2 regions of the Arthrobacter sp. Cza30 genome follow, and region 1 is predicted to be linked to the other one. Evidence: riboswitches for the same ligand, from Rfam matches in the RefSeq annotation. Region 1 holds a riboswitch; the other holds the start of a gene.
The links. A riboswitch is a leader RNA that binds a small molecule or an ion and turns the genes downstream of it on or off. The one in region 1 is predicted to bind cyclic di-AMP.

Region 1 (7,714 bases):
GCGCCGTGATCGAGCCGCGGGGCCGTGGGGAAGCCGATCTCTACTCCGTGGACTGCGACGTGGATGTCCTTCATGTGATCGCGGGGAGCATTACCTTGATCTTTACCTCAGAACGCTACAAACTCGACGCCGGCGACACCATTTCCTTCTCCGGGCGGGAGCCGCACACCTGGATTAACGAGACCGACGAAGAGGCCATCGTCACCTGGACGCTGGTCCCGGCGGCCGCGCGCTAGTGCCCGTGCCGAGCTAGTTCCGCGTGCCGCGGTAGCGTCCGGCGCCGCGCTAGGTCCCGTGCCGCCCGGCCCGCGGTCTTGACTGTTACCCCCACCACAAATAACATCAGAGGCAACAGATGTTGCACATGAGGCAACCGTCGGTCGGGCGTTCCAGTACGGCACGCGGCCATCCCGCGGCTCCTGACGGCCCGACCAGAGTCCGCCGCCCGCGCCCCTCAGAGGAGAACCATGGAAGAGCTTCGTGTGGAAGCCAACGGCCATCTCGGCCCGATCGATTCGTCCCGCATCCCGCGGTACGCCGGAGCCGCAACCTTCGCCCGGCTGCCCCGCTTGGACCAGGTGCAGAAGGCAGACATCGCCGTCGTCGGCGTTCCGTTCGATTCGGGCGTGTCCTATCGCCCCGGCGCCCGGTTCGGCGCCAACCACGTCCGCGAGGCTTCGCGGCTGCTGCGGCCATACAATCCCGCATGGGACCTCAGCCCGTTCGAAGAGGTTCAGGTGGCCGACGCCGGCGACATGGCGGTGAACCCGTTCAACATCAACGAGGCCATCGAGACCATTCAGCAGAACGCCCTCGACCTGACCGCCTCCGGCACCAAGCTGGTCACCCTCGGCGGTGACCACACCATCGCCCTGCCGCTGCTCCGCGCGGCCGCCGAGCGTGCCGGTGGTCCGGTCGCCATGCTGCATTTCGACGCGCACCTCGATACGTGGGATACCTACTTCGGTGCCGAGTACACGCACGGCACTCCGTTCCGCCGCGCCGTGGAGGAAGGCATCCTGGACACCGAGGCCATTTGCCACGTGGGCACCCGCGGCCCGCTCTACGGCAAGAAGGACCTCGACGACGACCATCGTTTCGGTTTCGGCATTGTCACCAGTTCGGACGTCTACTACCAGGGCGTCCGCGACGTGGTGGCCAAGCTGCGCGACCGGATCGGCGACACCCCGCTCTACATTTCGGTCGACATCGACGTGCTGGATCCGGCCCACGCACCCGGCACCGGCACACCGGAGGCCGGCGGCATCACCAGCCGCGAGCTGCTGGAAATCATCCGCGGGTTCCGCGGCATGAACCTCGTGGGCGCCGACGTGGTGGAAGTGGCACCCGCCTACGATCACGCGGAGATGACAGGGGTCGCCGGCAGCCACGTGGCCTACGAACTTGTCTCGTTGATGGCCGACACCGCGGCCGGCGGGTCCGGCAACGGGTACAGCGCCCAGGCGCTGGAGCGTGCGGGCGCCACCGTCGGCAGCGGCGACGGATCGGATCAGGAGTCCTTCGAATGACAGCAGCAGGGAAAGACCCCTCCACCAAAGCGGCCCCGGCGGAACCGACCGTCCGCAACGGCGGGGACCTCGTCGTCGAAACCCTCAGCGCCCTGGGCGCGACGACGGTGTTCGGGATCCCGGGGCAGCACGCCTTGGGATTGTTTGACGCGTTGTCCCGTTCGCCGTTGCGCTTCGTCTCCTCCCGGGTGGAGAACAACTCCGCCTTCGCGGCGGACGGGTTCTCGCGTGCCACCGGCGAGGTCGGCGTGCTGTTCCTCTCCACCGGCCCGGGCGCCCTGACCTCGTTGGCCGGGCTGCAGGAGGCCTACGCCACCGGCGTGCCGATGGTTGTCATCGCCAGCCAGATTCCGCTCGAAGGCTTGGGCGCGCGCCGCAAGGGCATGCTGCACCAGCTCGACGACCAAAAGGCCTCCGCGGCCAACGTCACCAAGAGCCAGCGGTTGATCCAGCACGCGTCCGGCATCCCGTCGGCCATCCAGGACGCCTGGACCGAGGCCATTTCGTCGCCGCAGGGGCCGGTCTGGGTGGAGGTTCCACAGAACGTCCTGCTGGACCCGATCATGGTGCCGCCGGTGGAGGACGCGCTGGCCGAGGCATTCGACAATCCGCCGCGGACCGAGCTCGTCAAGGAAGCCGTGCACTGGCTCTCCGAGGCCAAGCGGCCGGCGATCATCGCTGGCGGCGGGGCCCGCAGGGGCAAGGCCCAACCGTGGCTGCGCTCCATCGCGGAAAAGCTGCGTGCCCCGGTGGTCTGTTCGCCGGGCGGCAACGGCGCGTTCCCGTGGAACCACGAGCTCTCGCTGCAATCCTGGGTCGAGGACCGGTACGTCACCGACGTCCTCGAAGATGCGGACGTCCTGGTGGTCGTAGGTTCGTCGCTGGGGGAAGTGACGAGCAACTATTTCACCATGGAACCGCGGGGCCGAATCATCCAGATCGACGCCGAACCCCGCGTCCTGGAATCCAACGGTCCGGCGCTGGGAATCCGCGCTGACGCCGGCCAGGCACTGCAGGCTCTGGACGCAGCCCTCTCCGGCAATCCGGGTAACGGACCCGACTGGCATGGCCAGACGCCCGAGCAGCTGGTCAAGGACACGCTGGCCAAGGTCCAGGCCCGCCTGGACGGCCAGGACCTGGCCAAGGAGCGGACCTTCATGGCGGACATCCGCGAGGCCGTGCCGGACGACATGCAAACCTTCTGGGACATGACCATCTCCGCGTACTGGGCCTGGAGCTGCTGGGACTCGCGCGACGGCGAGTTCCACTCGGCCCAGGGCGCCGGCGGCCTGGGCTACGGTTTTCCCGGCGCCATCGGCGGCAGCGTCGGCCTGGCCAGCCAGGGAAAGCCCGCGCGCGTGCTGGCCGTCTCCGGCGACGGCTCGGCCATGTATTCGATCAGCGAACTGGCCACCGTCCGGCAGCATGACCTGCCGGTCACCTGGCTGATTGTGGACGACGGCGGCTACGGCATCCTGCGCGAGTATATGGAAGGCGCGTTCGGCCGGGCGACGGCAACGGAACTGGCGCGGCCGGATTTCGTGGCCCTGGCGCAGGCCTTTGGCGTGCCGGCACGCCGGGTGGCACCGGAGGATATCGGCACCGCGCTCCGGGAAAGCTTTGCCGCCGAGGGACCGAACGTCGTCGTCGTCGAGACACTGCTGAAGATGTTCGCCCCCACGCACGTCTGACCCGGCCCCAGGCCGAGGGGGAGTCCCACCCCCCAGCGCAGCGTTCAGGCCGGCACCCTCGCCCCTCCGCCCCGGGATTCTCCCCGTGGGCGGAGGGGCCTGGTCATCAGCGGGCCGGCTCAGGCCAGGAACGCGACCAGCCTGTCCTCGAGCGCAGCCAGATCGCCGGTCTTCTTGAACTCGCACTCCCAGACGGTGAGGACCTGCCAGCCGGCCGCCTGCAGCGCCGACCGTTGGGCTTCGTCGCGGGCAGCGGTACGCGTCCGTTTGGCCTCCCAGAAGCCGGAGTTGGACTTCGGCGCATGCCGGCCGACCCTGCAGTCATGGGCATGCCAGAAGCAGCCGTTGACGAAGATCACTTTCCGCCGTCCGGCGAAAACCAGATCCGGTTTGCCCGGCAGCTTTCCGCCGCCTGCGCTGCCGTGCAGGCGGTAGCGGTATCCCTTGGCATGCAGCAGTTTCCGGACCAACAGCTCGGGTTTGGTGTTCTTGCCGCGGATTTTGGCCATGTTGGCGCTGCGCTGCTGCGGGGTCAGCGAGTCGGCCATACGTCAAGTCTAGGGGCGCGAGATACTGCCCGGCGGGGCTCCCGGCCGCCAGGCTGCGCCGTACCCGCGTCCGGGGGACGCGTCCGCCGCTGCTAGGTTAAACGTAAGCGGCATGCGAAGGCCGCCCCTGACCTTCGAAAGGACCTTCGATGCGCTTGATCGGCACTTCGGATATCAAGATCTTCCCGCTCGCTCTGGGCGGCAACACCTTCGGCTGGACCTCGGACGAGTCCGGTTCGCAGCAGGTGCTGGATGCCTTCACCGAGGCCGGCGGCAACTTCATTGACACCGCGGACAGCTACTCCGCGTGGGTTCCGGGTAACCGTGGGGGCGAATCCGAGGAGATCATCGGCCGCTGGATGGCGGACCGGAATAACCGCGAATCGGTCGTCATTGCCACGAAGGTGGGCGGCCATCCGGAGCTCCAGGGACTGTCCGCGGTGAATGTGGCCGCTGCCGCCGAGGCTTCGCTGCAGCGGCTGGGCACCGAATACATCGACCTGTACTACGCCCATTACGATGACGAGGGCACCCCGTTGATTGAGGCGGCCGCCGCGTTCGACGCCCTGGTGAGGGAGGGCAAGGTCCGCCAGATCGGCTTGTCCAACCTGTCCCCGGAGCGGATCGCCGAGTGGATGAACATCGCGCAGCAGAACGGGTTTGCGCTGCCGGTCGCGCTGCAGCCGCACTACAACCTGGTGGCCCGCAAAGACTACGAACAGGGCTATGCTCCGTTGGCCCGGGAACACAACCTCTCGGTGTTCCCGTACTTCTCGCTCGCTTCCGGTTTCCTGTCCGGCAAGTACCACTCGACGGATGACGCCGACAGCAGCCCGCGCGGCGGCATGCTCCGTGATTACCTCACGACCGAGGGCTTCGCCGTGGTGGACGCCTTGGAGACCGTCGCCCAGTCGCGCGGCATCTCCCTCACGACGACCGCGCTCGCCTGGCTGCTGACCAAGCCCGGCATTACCGCTCCGCTGGCCAGCGCCCGCACGCCCGAACAGCTGCCGGACCTGATGGCCGCCACGGATGTCGAACTGACCGCCGACGAAGTTGCCGCCCTGGACCGGGCGTCGCGGCCCTTCGCCTGACCGGCCCTTAACGACGACGGCGATGCCGCGTGGCATCGCCGTTGTCGGTGGCGGAAGCTCCGCCGTCGTCAAAAGTGGGTTAGAGCCAGCCTGCCGGATCCACGAGCTGACCGTCCTTGACAACCTCGAAGTGCAGGTGGCAGCCGGTGGAGTTGCCGGTGGTGCCCAGCTGGCCGATGACCTGGCCCTGGGCGACCTTCTGGCCCAGTGAAACGCCGATCGACTGCAGGTGGTTGTAGGTGGTCTTCAGGCCGCTGCTGTGCTGAACCACGATGCGGTTGCCGCCGCCGCCAACCTGCCAGCCGGCCTCGACGACCTTGCCGCCGTCGGCCGCATGGACAGGAGTGCCGCAGGCCATAGCGCAGTCAATGCCGGTGTGCAGCTCGCCGGCAGCCCCGGTGATCGGGTTCTGGCGGTAGCCGAAGCCGGAGGTCTGGTTCATGTTCGGGATCGGAGCGGCCAGCTTGCCGGTCGAAAAGCCGGCCGTCTTCGCCTTGGCTGCGGCGGCCTTCTTGGCTGCGGCCGCGGCCTTCGCCTTCTTCTCCGCCGCAGCCTTCTTGGCGGCAGCTTCCTTCTTGGCCGCAGCTTCGGCCTTCGCCTTCTTCTCGGCCTCGGCCTTCTTGGCGGCCGCTGCCTTTTCGTCGGCCTGCTTCTTGTCGGCGGCCGCGGCGGCAACCTGGGCTTCCTCCTGGGCAGCCTTGCTGTCTACCTTGGCCCGGTCAAACCCGAGTTCGGCCTCCTTGGCGGCCTGAATCTGCACGGGGCTTTGTTCCGAAGCGCGGTCGGAGCCGACGTCGGTAGTGCCGCCGGCCTGGGCCACCGGGACCACTGCCGCGGCCAGAATGCCGGCGGCAACGGCAGCCAAGCCGGTCCTGCGGGCGAGGGAGTAGGCCGCGGGGGATGCTTCCCCTTCGCGGCGGGCAGGGGAGCCCTCGGTGGAACGGGTGATCTTCGACAGGGCGGAACGTGAGATCTTGGACAGGGGATTCGTGGGGGTGTCGGAACGGCGACGACCGCGCACAGGGTTGTTCACAGGGTTTCCTCTCTTGCGCCTGCGAAGTTAGCTGTCGGATTCGAGCGAGAGTTCACTCGGTCCTGCCGGCAGTCGTAGTTCAGAGTTGGACTGTGCCGGTGAGGACTTCACCCCGAGGTGCCCCCAAGCACCGTAAGTGGTTCCTCCGCCCCTGCCTTCGAGTAAAGCTCGATTCTTCTGGTCCGCTGGCAGGGTTAGACGGGCGGACCGGATGCCTACCTAGATAGATAGGAACAAATTCAAAATTACCGGAGCGACACGCGGCGTTACAAATTCGTTATCCGTGTTCCTTGTCACCAGAAGTGCGGCCTGGTGGCGATTTCCGCCCGTCCTGCCGGTTTTTGAGGGGCACGGAGTCCGTTTCCGCTCCCCGGCCGTGACCGATACCACGGCGCGCCGAACTCCCTGTTGGCGCCCCGGCCGCTACCTCGCGCTCGCCTGGAAAATTTGCGCAGGCGGATCCTGGCGCAGATTGCGGCAGCCGCGGATGCGCGAAGTGGTGACCGCAACAAGCAGTAGGAGGGGCGGGCGGGCCGATCCAGCCCAGGCCGAAAGTCCGGCGTCGACGCCGGGGACGACACCCGCGCAGCCGGTCGGCCGGCCCGGCACGCGGCGACGCCGGGGATCGGGCGCGCCCCCTGAAAAGCCCCAGGCTAGAGTGCCGCCGCTCCGGCCTCCGCCACAGACTGGTCCTGCTCCCCGGAGCCGCCGCTGACGCCGATCGAACCGACCACCTGGCCGTCGCGGGAGAGCGGGATGCCGCCGGCGAAGATCATGATCCGGCCGTGGTTGCTGGCATGGATGCCGTAGAACTGGTTGCCCGGCTGCGAGTTGTCGCCCAGGTCCTTGGTTTGGATGTCGAACGCCCGCGAGGTGAAGGCCTTGTTGATCGAGATGTCGATGCTGCCCAGCCACGCCCCGTCCATCCGCACATGCGAGACCAGGTTTCCGCCGGCATCGGCCACGGCGATGTTCATCGGCTGGCCGATGTCGGCGGCCTTGGCCTCGGCGGCGGCGATGACCCGGCGGGCGTCTTCCAGGGTGACGGTGTCCATGTTTGCTCCTAAATCCGAGGCCTGTCGCGGGGCCCTAGTTGATGTAACCGTTGGGGTTGAGCACGTACTTGGTGGCGGCACCGGCGTCGAACTCCGCATAGCCCTTCGGCGCGTCCTCCAAGGGGATGGCCGTGGCATTCACGGCCTTCGCGATCTGCACCCGGTCATGCAGGATGGCCATCATCAGTGCCCGGTGGTACTTCATCACCGGGCACTGTCCAGTGGTGAAGGAGAGCGACTTGGCCCAGCCCGTGCCCAGCGAGAGCGAGAGCGAGCCTTTCTGCGCGGCCTCGTCGATCCCGCCCGGATCGCCGGTGACGTACAGTCCCGGGATGCCCAGCGCCCCGCCGGCCGCAGTGATCTCCATCAGCGAGTTCAGCACGGTGGCCGGCGCCTCCTGGGCGTCCTTGCCGTGCCCGCGGGCCTCGAAACCCACCGCGTCCACGCCGCAATCCACCTCCGGGACGCCCAAAAGCTGCTCGATCTGGTCCCTGGGATGGCCTTGGGAGACGTCCACGGTCTCGCAGCCGAAGCTGCGCGCCTGGGCAAGACGGCCCTCGTTCATGTCCCCGACAATCACGACGGCGGCGCCCAGCAACTGGGCACTGGCGGCGGCGGCCAACCCCACGGGCCCCGCTCCGGCAATGTACACGGTGGAGCCAACCCCCACCCCGGCGGTGACGGCGCCGTGGAAGCCGGTGGGGAAGATATCGGAGAGCATGGTCAGGTCCATGATCTTCTCGAGCGCCTGGTCCTTGTCCGGG
Region 2 (7,714 bases), on a different contig from region 1:
CGGTCGCCTCCACCACGGCCGTGTAGTGCCCGGGGCCGAGTGCCAGGCCGAACGGACCTCCGATGCCGGCCTGGAGCAGCGCTGATACGGCCTTGGCAATACGCTTGGGGTAGTCATTGAAGTCATTCACGCGCGGAACCGGCGAATGCGGGGTGGCGCTCGTGACCCCCTCAATGCCCACCTGTCTCCAGCCATGGAATACGGCCGCGTTCTCCGCAATGGCAATCTGCATCGCCGCCTCGGCCAAGTCCGTGAGGTCCACATCGGCCGCGCCCCGGTCGTGGTCAAGCAGTTCCAGCCGGGAAACCTTGAACGGTGCGCGCATCTCCACCAGGGGCAGCACCCCGCGCCGTCGCGTCGCCACGCCGTCGGCCAGGGCCGGACCCGTGATGCTTTCGGTGCGGCCGAGGTTTGTCGCCGAGTACTCCCAGCCGAACGGACCAGCGAAATCCACCATTTTGCGGGCCCCGAGCGCAACGGTGAGCCGCTCCTTGGCCTCCCGGTCCAACAGCGCCCACCCATCGTCTGAGATGGGGGCGTGCTCGCGCAGCAGGTGATCCATGGTCATGAGAAGTCCTCCTTGAGGCTGCCGATTCCCAGGGACGAATCAGAACCGGCTCGCCTCCGGCGAGGGTACGTACGAGTTAACGCACCCGACGGAGGCCGGCCGACCGGCCCGGGCGCGGGGACTACAGTTTCGTCCGTGCCGGCAGCCGTTGCTGCCTCGGCCGCCCCGCCGTTGGCCACAATGTCGCCGTCTTGGAAGAGGGTGCCCCGGGCGATCTGCCGCCATTTAGGCTTCCTGCGGAGGAGAAACTCCAGGTCCATGCTGAAATGTTTGAACTCCTCCGCCAGGGAATCCTCCATGATGGCGACCGATTCCGGGTCCTTCTCCAGCGACATCCGTTGTTCGTACCAGCCGATGGCCTCGGCCTCCTCTGTCAGGTTTGCGCACATACGCGCAAAGGTCCGCGTCTCGGCGGAGAGCTCTGCGGCGGGTTCGTGGTACTGGTCAAAGCCCATCTGGATTCCTCCGTGAGGTTGTGCCTCTCTGCCAGCGTAGCCACGGCCCCGCCGGCTGACTACCTTTGACGGCCTGAAGGCCCGGGAGTGGGCCTGGCTACTGTATGACCGTTAGGCGTAGACATAGATCGACCGAACTGCTGCGTTCTTGTCTATTTCTGGCCGGCCAGGATCGGCCATCTTCCGGGCGCTGGGATTGCCCCATCGTGTAGGGCTTCTGCCGGTGAAATCCGCGCTAGGCCCTACTCAGTACCCACCGGAAGAATCCATGAAGAACCACAGGGACGGCCCGTCGCGGCCGGCGAGTTCACGGCGGACCGCTAGGGAACGCCCCGGTGCCGCCGACGCGTTATCGGGAACGCTACCGCGGCATAGTAAAGTTGCAGGGTGAATCGCCGATACTCCGCCTTGCTCATGCTGCCGCTCGTCGCTCTGCTTGCCACCGGCTGTGCGCAGGTCGAGCAGGCCGCCTCCGACGCCGTCGACCAGGCCGCTAATTCCGCTTCCGAGGCCGTGAGTCAGGCCGCGTCCAACTTGGCCAACGCAGCGGTCGGGGAAGCAGTCAAGCAGGTGTGTGCCCCGATTCAGGACGGCAGCATCGGTCCAAAGGAAAAGGAGATGCTCGGGGGTCTGGTTTCTGCCGCCGACGCAGCCGGCGTTCCCGCCGAGATCACCGGGCCGATGTCGCAGATCGCCGAGTCCGGCGACCAGATTCCGGCCGACGCCCTGGCCTCCATGCAGCAAGCCTGCGACAACAACGGTGCTGGGTAGTTAGGCAACCAACTGACCACTCCCAACCGCTCTTTCGCGGAATGGGAGAGCTTTTGGGTCACCGGGGGAGCTGGGTCCGGCGGCAACGCGGCTGTCAGAACGGTGGCGTTTCAGGCTGGGTCGGCCAACCGTCAAACGGACTGGAACTTTTGCCGGGCGGCGCGGTGCCTCCCGCGGCACTCTCCACCCCGATATCGAGTTCCGACTGCATCGGGACCTGCGACGTATTGGAGTGGCGCACCGGCATCCTGCGGACCGCCGCGCCAGAGTCTGATGGGCCTCCACCCGGTGAAGGGCCGCCGGGCCGACCGGGCCCTGAGCCCATGGCGGCCGGCTCCGGCAGGCGCTCGGGCAGCCGCGCGTCTTTCAACCACACGTGATTGCGGAGCGGCTTTTGAGCCGGGTCGACGCTGAGCGGCGGTAAGAACCAGACCACGCCCTGCCTCACTTCGACCCGCCAATCGCCCTGATGCAGCAAGTGGTGGTGGTGCCCGCAGACCAAGACGCCATTATCGACAGAGGTCGGACCACCCTTTTCAAACCACTGGATGTGATGCACTTCGGTCCAGGGAGCGGGCGCAGTACAGCCGGGGAAGGCGCAACCTCCGTCCCTGGCAATGATTGCCAGGCGCAGGTATTTCGGAAACAACCGTTGGGACTGACCAACATCCAGAATCGCACCCGTACCGGAGAGGATCACCGGGATGATGTCGGCATCGCAAGCGATCCGCCGGATTGTCTTGGCGGTCAGCGGTCCGGAGAAGATGCTGGTTCCCGGACGTCCGACCTCGGAGGCCAAGTCCTTGTAGTCGATGGTGACCAGCAGTTGCGGGCGGCGTCCGCCAGCGGCTGGCACAAGATCAGTGGTGAGAGCGATTTTGCAGGCACCAATGAGTCCGTCGAGCTGCTTCTGCTGGCGGGTACGCCCGTGCTCTACCGTCGCATCAACTAAAGCGTCCGCTCCGGCGTCCTGAGCGTCCGCGCCTGTCTCGTCGTCGTTCTCGGAAGCGCCGTTCAGCCGGGAGGCCATGTTTGGTGCGTCAACCGCGTCAAATCCTACTGCCCCGGCCGTGGCCGTTCCTTCCCTCAAGCGAGGGTTGGTGGCGGTGTTGTAGACGGTTGCAAGAACCTCGTTCTGCTCGTCGGTGGCGTTGATTTCGTAGCAGTGCAGGCCATTGCGCCGCCCGCGATAGAACAGGCCCTGGCGTGCTTTGAGCTCGGCTGGCCCGAGGTCGGCGCCGGTTGGGTTGAGGCCGCCTTCCCAATGCCGGATCAGCAGCCTTAGTGAGTCGGTGTCGTAATCCGAGGCATGCTGAACCAGTGCCTCTTCCATCTTGCGGAGCTGCTCTGGGCCGACGGTGCGACGCAGCCCGTCGACGGCCCTCCGGATCAGAGTTGCGGCCTGACCGGAGACCATTCCATCGTCCATTGCACGGGCGAGCACCGGCAGCCTGGGCGGCACGGCAGGCTTACCCGGCGGCGTCGGGCGGACTTCGGTGGCTTCGGCGAGCTGGAAGCGTCGCGCAGCCTCCTGCCGGGGGATGCCCAGCTTCGCCCGCAGATAGTCTTCGTTCGTTTTGTAGGCGCCGCGCATAGGATTTTTCGGTTCCTCGGGGTCATGCGGCTTGTCCGTTTCTCCAACGGCGGCGATGTTTTGCGCTTTGATGATGCCCGCCAGAATCAGCTGGGTTTGACCAACAATGTTGGCCAGCTCTTCAACCTGTGCCGCCGTCTGTGCCACCGACTTGGTACTGCGTGTCAGCCCGTCGCTCCGGAGGCGATGATTCAGTTCGCTGACCTCGGCGCGGATCCGGGCCAGCAGGACGGAATCATCCTGCCCTGCTCCCGGAGCCTCATCCAGCACCTCAATCGCCATAAATACAGCCTATGAAGCCCTCGAACAGGGTAGGAGAACCAAGGGTCGGTATGTGGATGAGCAAGCGCACGGGCTGGCTGTGGAGAAGAAGTGGAAGGGTGCTCAAGCACGGGCGTCGAAAGTCAAGCGTTCAAATCCCGCCCCAACCCCGTCGTCAGCGGGCGACCGGCGCGCCCTCCACCGAAGCCGGCTCGTCGGCGGGCTCCTCCACCGGTTTCCGGATGAAGAACGCGGCCGCCACCGCCACGATGGAGATGAGGGCGCCGGTCAGGAATGCCATCCGCACACCGCCTGCCACCGCCGTCGTCGTTGCCGCACCTCCGGCGGAAAGAGCGGCCGCCTGCATGGACATGACGGTGACGAACATGGCGGTGCCCGCCGCGCCGGCCACTTGCTGCACCGTGCCGATGACGGCGCTTCCATGCGAGTACAGCTGCCGCCGCACCGAGCCGAGACCAGCGGAGAACAGCGGCGTGAACAGCAGCGCCAGGCCCACGCTGAGCACGATGTGCGCCGCCAGCAGCGTCAGCGGGGCGGTGTTCTCGCTGACCGTGGAGAAGAACCAGAGCACGGCGCTGACCACCGTCGTCCCCGGCACCAGCAGCACCCTCGGGCCGAACTTGTCATAGAGCCGGCCAACGGCCGGGGCCAGCAGGCCCATCAACAGCCCGCCCGGCAGCAGCATCAGCCCGACCTGCAGCGGCTCGAGCCCCAGGACCTGCTGCATATATATAGGGAGCAGAATGATGGTGCCGAACAGTGCGGCCATGCTGACAGCCATCAGCCCGACGGACACGGAAAAGTTGCCGGAGCGGAACGTCCGCAGGTCCAGCAACGCCCTGTCCGAGCGCTGCAGCCGAACCTGGCGCAGCAGGAATGCCAGCAGCCCCACGCCGCCGGCCCCAAACGCAACCCACATGGCGGCACCCGTGCCCGGCCCCGCCGTCGTTGTTCCGTGCCCGGCGCCGACCTGGCTGAGGCCGTAGATCAGTCCGCCGAAGCCGATGGCGGAGAGCGCCACGGACGGCAGGTCCAGCGGCACCGGCCGGGGCTCGGTCACGTTCTGGATCCGCCGGTTGCCGACCACCAGCATGGCCAGCGCGATCGGCAGCACCAGCCAGAACATCCAGCGCCAGGACAAGGTGTTGAGGATGATGCCGGAGATGGTCGGGCCGATGGCAGGCGCCACCGATATGACAATCGAGACGTTGCCCATCGTCTTGCCGCGGTCCTCGGCCGGCACCAGGTTCATCAGCGTGGTCATCAGCAGCGGCATCATGATTGCGGTGCCCGACGCCTGAACCACGCGGGCCACCAGCAGCACCTCGAACCCCGGAGCCAGCGCGGCCAGCAGCGTTCCCGCGGAGAACAGCGCCATCGAGGCGGTGAAAACCTGGCGCGTGGTGAAACGCTGCAGGAGGAACCCGGTCACCGGGATGACCACCGCCATCGTCAGCATGAACGCCGTGGTCAGCCACTGCGCCGCGCGGGCGCTGATGTCCAGGTCGACCATTAGCTCGGTCAGCGCCACGGACATGATGGTCTCGTTCAGGATCACCACGAACGCAGAGACCAACAGGATGCCAATCACGCGGCGGTTCCGGCGCGACTCATCAGCGGTCAGCCCGCTGCCCTTGGCGGGTCCGGGCCGTGCCGAGGCTCTGTTCGTCGACATATCTTTATTCACGGGAAGATCCTCGAGTGGAAATCGTGCTGTTGCGGGCGGCCGGAAACAGCCTAAGAACGCCGGGCGCAGGCGGAGTAGTAGCTTAACCTGCCCCCGCTGACTCCTATTCCCAGCCGTCAACCTCGAATAAACAACGACGCCGGTGCTCGCCGCCGGGCGGGAACCGCCACCTGCGGGGGAGGGGGGGGAGGGGTGCGCCCAAATGTCCCGCACCGGTCCCCGTCAAGAAGACCACTCCCGTCGCATAGTAGAAGTGGAGGGAGAGTCCCGCACGCGTTAAAAGAGGAGAAGCCCCGCCGGCGCAAGGCCGACGAGGCTTCCCTGTGATCCTGGACCGGCCGTTGGGGGAATAGCCGGTCCAGGAGTCTTAGGGGTGGTTACATCGTGTAGTAACCGGTAACGGGCATGGCGTTCACGTCGTGCACCAAGGTGCCCTGGCTCGGGTTCAGGGCGCTGATCATTTTGCCGCCGCCCAGGTAGATGCCCACGTGGCCGCCGCCGTTCTGCACCACCAGGTCGCCCGGCTGCGGGTTGCTGGTCGGGGTCAGGGCGCCGCCCTGGTGCTGGCTGAGGCGGGGCAGGTCGACACCAGCCTGTGCGTAGACCCACTGGGTGAAGCCGGAGCAGTCCCAGCCGGCCGTGGAGGTGCCGCCCCAGACGTAGGGCGTTCCCTGTGCCGACATGGCGATGTCCACGATGCTCTGGTTGCCGCCGGTTGAGGCGGGCTTGATGTCGGCGCTGGCCAGCGAGACAGTCGCGGCGTCGGTCGACGCAGCCAGGGTCGTCGCGGCTCCGCCGCCACCCTGCGCTGCCTGTCCGCCGCCGGACTGGGTGCCCTGTGCGGAGCCGGTCAGCGCGATCTGGTCGCCCGGGTAAATGATGGAGTACGCGCCCAGGCCGTTGATGGCCAGCACGTCCTGCACATTTTTGCCGTACTGGGCGGCAATCGTGCCCACGGTGTCACCCGCGACCACGGTGTGCGTGGTGGCACCGGCAGCAGCACCGGCAGCCGAGCTGGTAACGGAAGCGCGCTCCACCTCGAAGCCGGCGTTGGCCGGAGCGGCAACGGTGTCCGTCGCGTTGGCAGCGCCGTAGGTCGGGACCGTGACATCGGCGGCGGCATTGGCCGGCAGGCCGGCACCCAGCATCAGGCCACCGGCGGCGGTGACGACGGCGGCGCCGCGGCCGACGGTTCCGGCGCGGGACGAGACAGCCTGGGACAGACCGGCCACGGTGGCGTTGCGGACCGGGGTGGCACGGTGGCGTGCGCGATTGTGTTTGAGCAGCAAGAAGATACCTCTCCCAATGCCTGCGAGGTAAGCTGTCGGGTTCGGGTGGGAGTCACCCGGCCGTGCGGCAGTGCGGTATGCACTCCGTACGACTTAACCCCAAGAGCCCCAAGAGGGGCCCGGAATGTGGGTCCCCCGCCTCTGCCAGATGTCTAGCGAACGAACTCGGAAAGGCTGGCAGAGCTAGGCAATACCCTCCGAGGACATCGGCGCATGATCGCCGACGTGATGAAAACACTACATAACGGTTCGGTAACTGTCCAAGCCCTGAAATTTACCTGTGCATAACCTGAAAGCCATCTTCCCGTTAGGAGCGAGCGACCCCCAGCGGCCGTTGCACAGCGTCCGTCACGGTACATCGGGCGCAACAATCGGCTGGTTACGCCTCCGGTGCGGGCCAACTTGTACGCTGGCAGAGTGGTGGACTTCACGCTTAAACAGCTGCAGTACTTTGTGGCAGTGGCCGATCATGGCTCAATCTCGGCCGCCGCGGCCGCCAGCCACATCTCACAGGCGGCCATGTCCCAAGCGCTGACAGAGCTGGAGCGGATCGTCGGCGCGCAGCTGATGGTCCGGCACCGGTCCCGCGGAATCGCCCTGACCGGCGTCGGGCAGCAGTTCCTGCGCGACGTCAGGAGCCTGGTCCGGCACGCCGACGACGTGCAGAACAGCATCATCGAGCGCCAGCAGGGATTGGTCGGCCCGCTGGCCATCGGCTGTTACAGCACCTTGTCCGCCTTCTGGGTTCCGGTGATCAGCGAACGGTTCATCAAGCCGCATCCGCGCCTCACCGTGACCATGGAGGAAGGCGAGGCCGCCGAGCTGCAGCACCGGATGCAGGAGGGCTATCTGGATGCGGTGCTGACTCACACGCGGCACCTGTTGCCCGGCGTGCAGGCCCGCACCGTCAAGGAAGGCCGGCCCTACGTCCTGCTGGCTGCGGACCACCCGCTGGCTTCCCGCAAAAGCGTCCGGCTTGCCGAGCTGGCCGAAGAGGACTTCGTCTCGCTGGACATCCCCACCGTGCGCGACAACCAGCTGGTCAATCTGCGGCTGTCCGGGCTGGAT

Region 2: it holds a riboswitch for cyclic di-AMP, as region 1 does, so the genes downstream of both, AC5RVZ_RS29790 (C40 family peptidase) here and AC5RVZ_RS30870 (M23 family metallopeptidase) in region 1, are expected to answer to the same signal.

The regions. Positions count from the first base shown of each region.
Region 1 covers NZ_JBNHGA010000013.1:112,187-119,900, forward strand. The annotation lists gene AC5RVZ_RS30845 (helix-turn-helix domain-containing protein) at 1-236, shown strand, start outside; gene speB (agmatinase) at 468-1,529, shown strand; gene AC5RVZ_RS30855 (thiamine pyrophosphate-binding protein) at 1,526-3,220, shown strand; gene AC5RVZ_RS30860 (very short patch repair endonuclease) at 3,340-3,768, opposite strand; gene AC5RVZ_RS30865 (aldo/keto reductase) at 3,918-4,862, shown strand; gene AC5RVZ_RS30870 (M23 family metallopeptidase) at 4,942-5,895, opposite strand; cyclic di-AMP (ydaO/yuaA leader) riboswitch at 5,899-6,074, opposite strand; gene AC5RVZ_RS30875 (GlcG/HbpS family heme-binding protein) at 6,549-6,950, opposite strand; gene fdhA (formaldehyde dehydrogenase, glutathione-independent) at 6,985-7,714, opposite strand, start outside.
Region 2 covers NZ_JBNHGA010000012.1:23,565-31,278, forward strand. The annotation lists gene AC5RVZ_RS29765 (family 1 encapsulin nanocompartment shell protein) at 1-562, opposite strand, end outside; gene AC5RVZ_RS29770 (ferritin family protein) at 565-1,023, opposite strand; gene AC5RVZ_RS29775 (hypothetical protein) at 1,438-1,794, shown strand; gene AC5RVZ_RS29780 (HNH endonuclease signature motif containing protein) at 1,889-3,670, opposite strand; gene AC5RVZ_RS29785 (MDR family MFS transporter) at 3,825-5,345, opposite strand; gene AC5RVZ_RS29790 (C40 family peptidase) at 5,735-6,646, opposite strand; cyclic di-AMP (ydaO/yuaA leader) riboswitch at 6,650-6,814, opposite strand; gene AC5RVZ_RS29795 (LysR substrate-binding domain-containing protein) at 7,064-7,714, shown strand, end outside.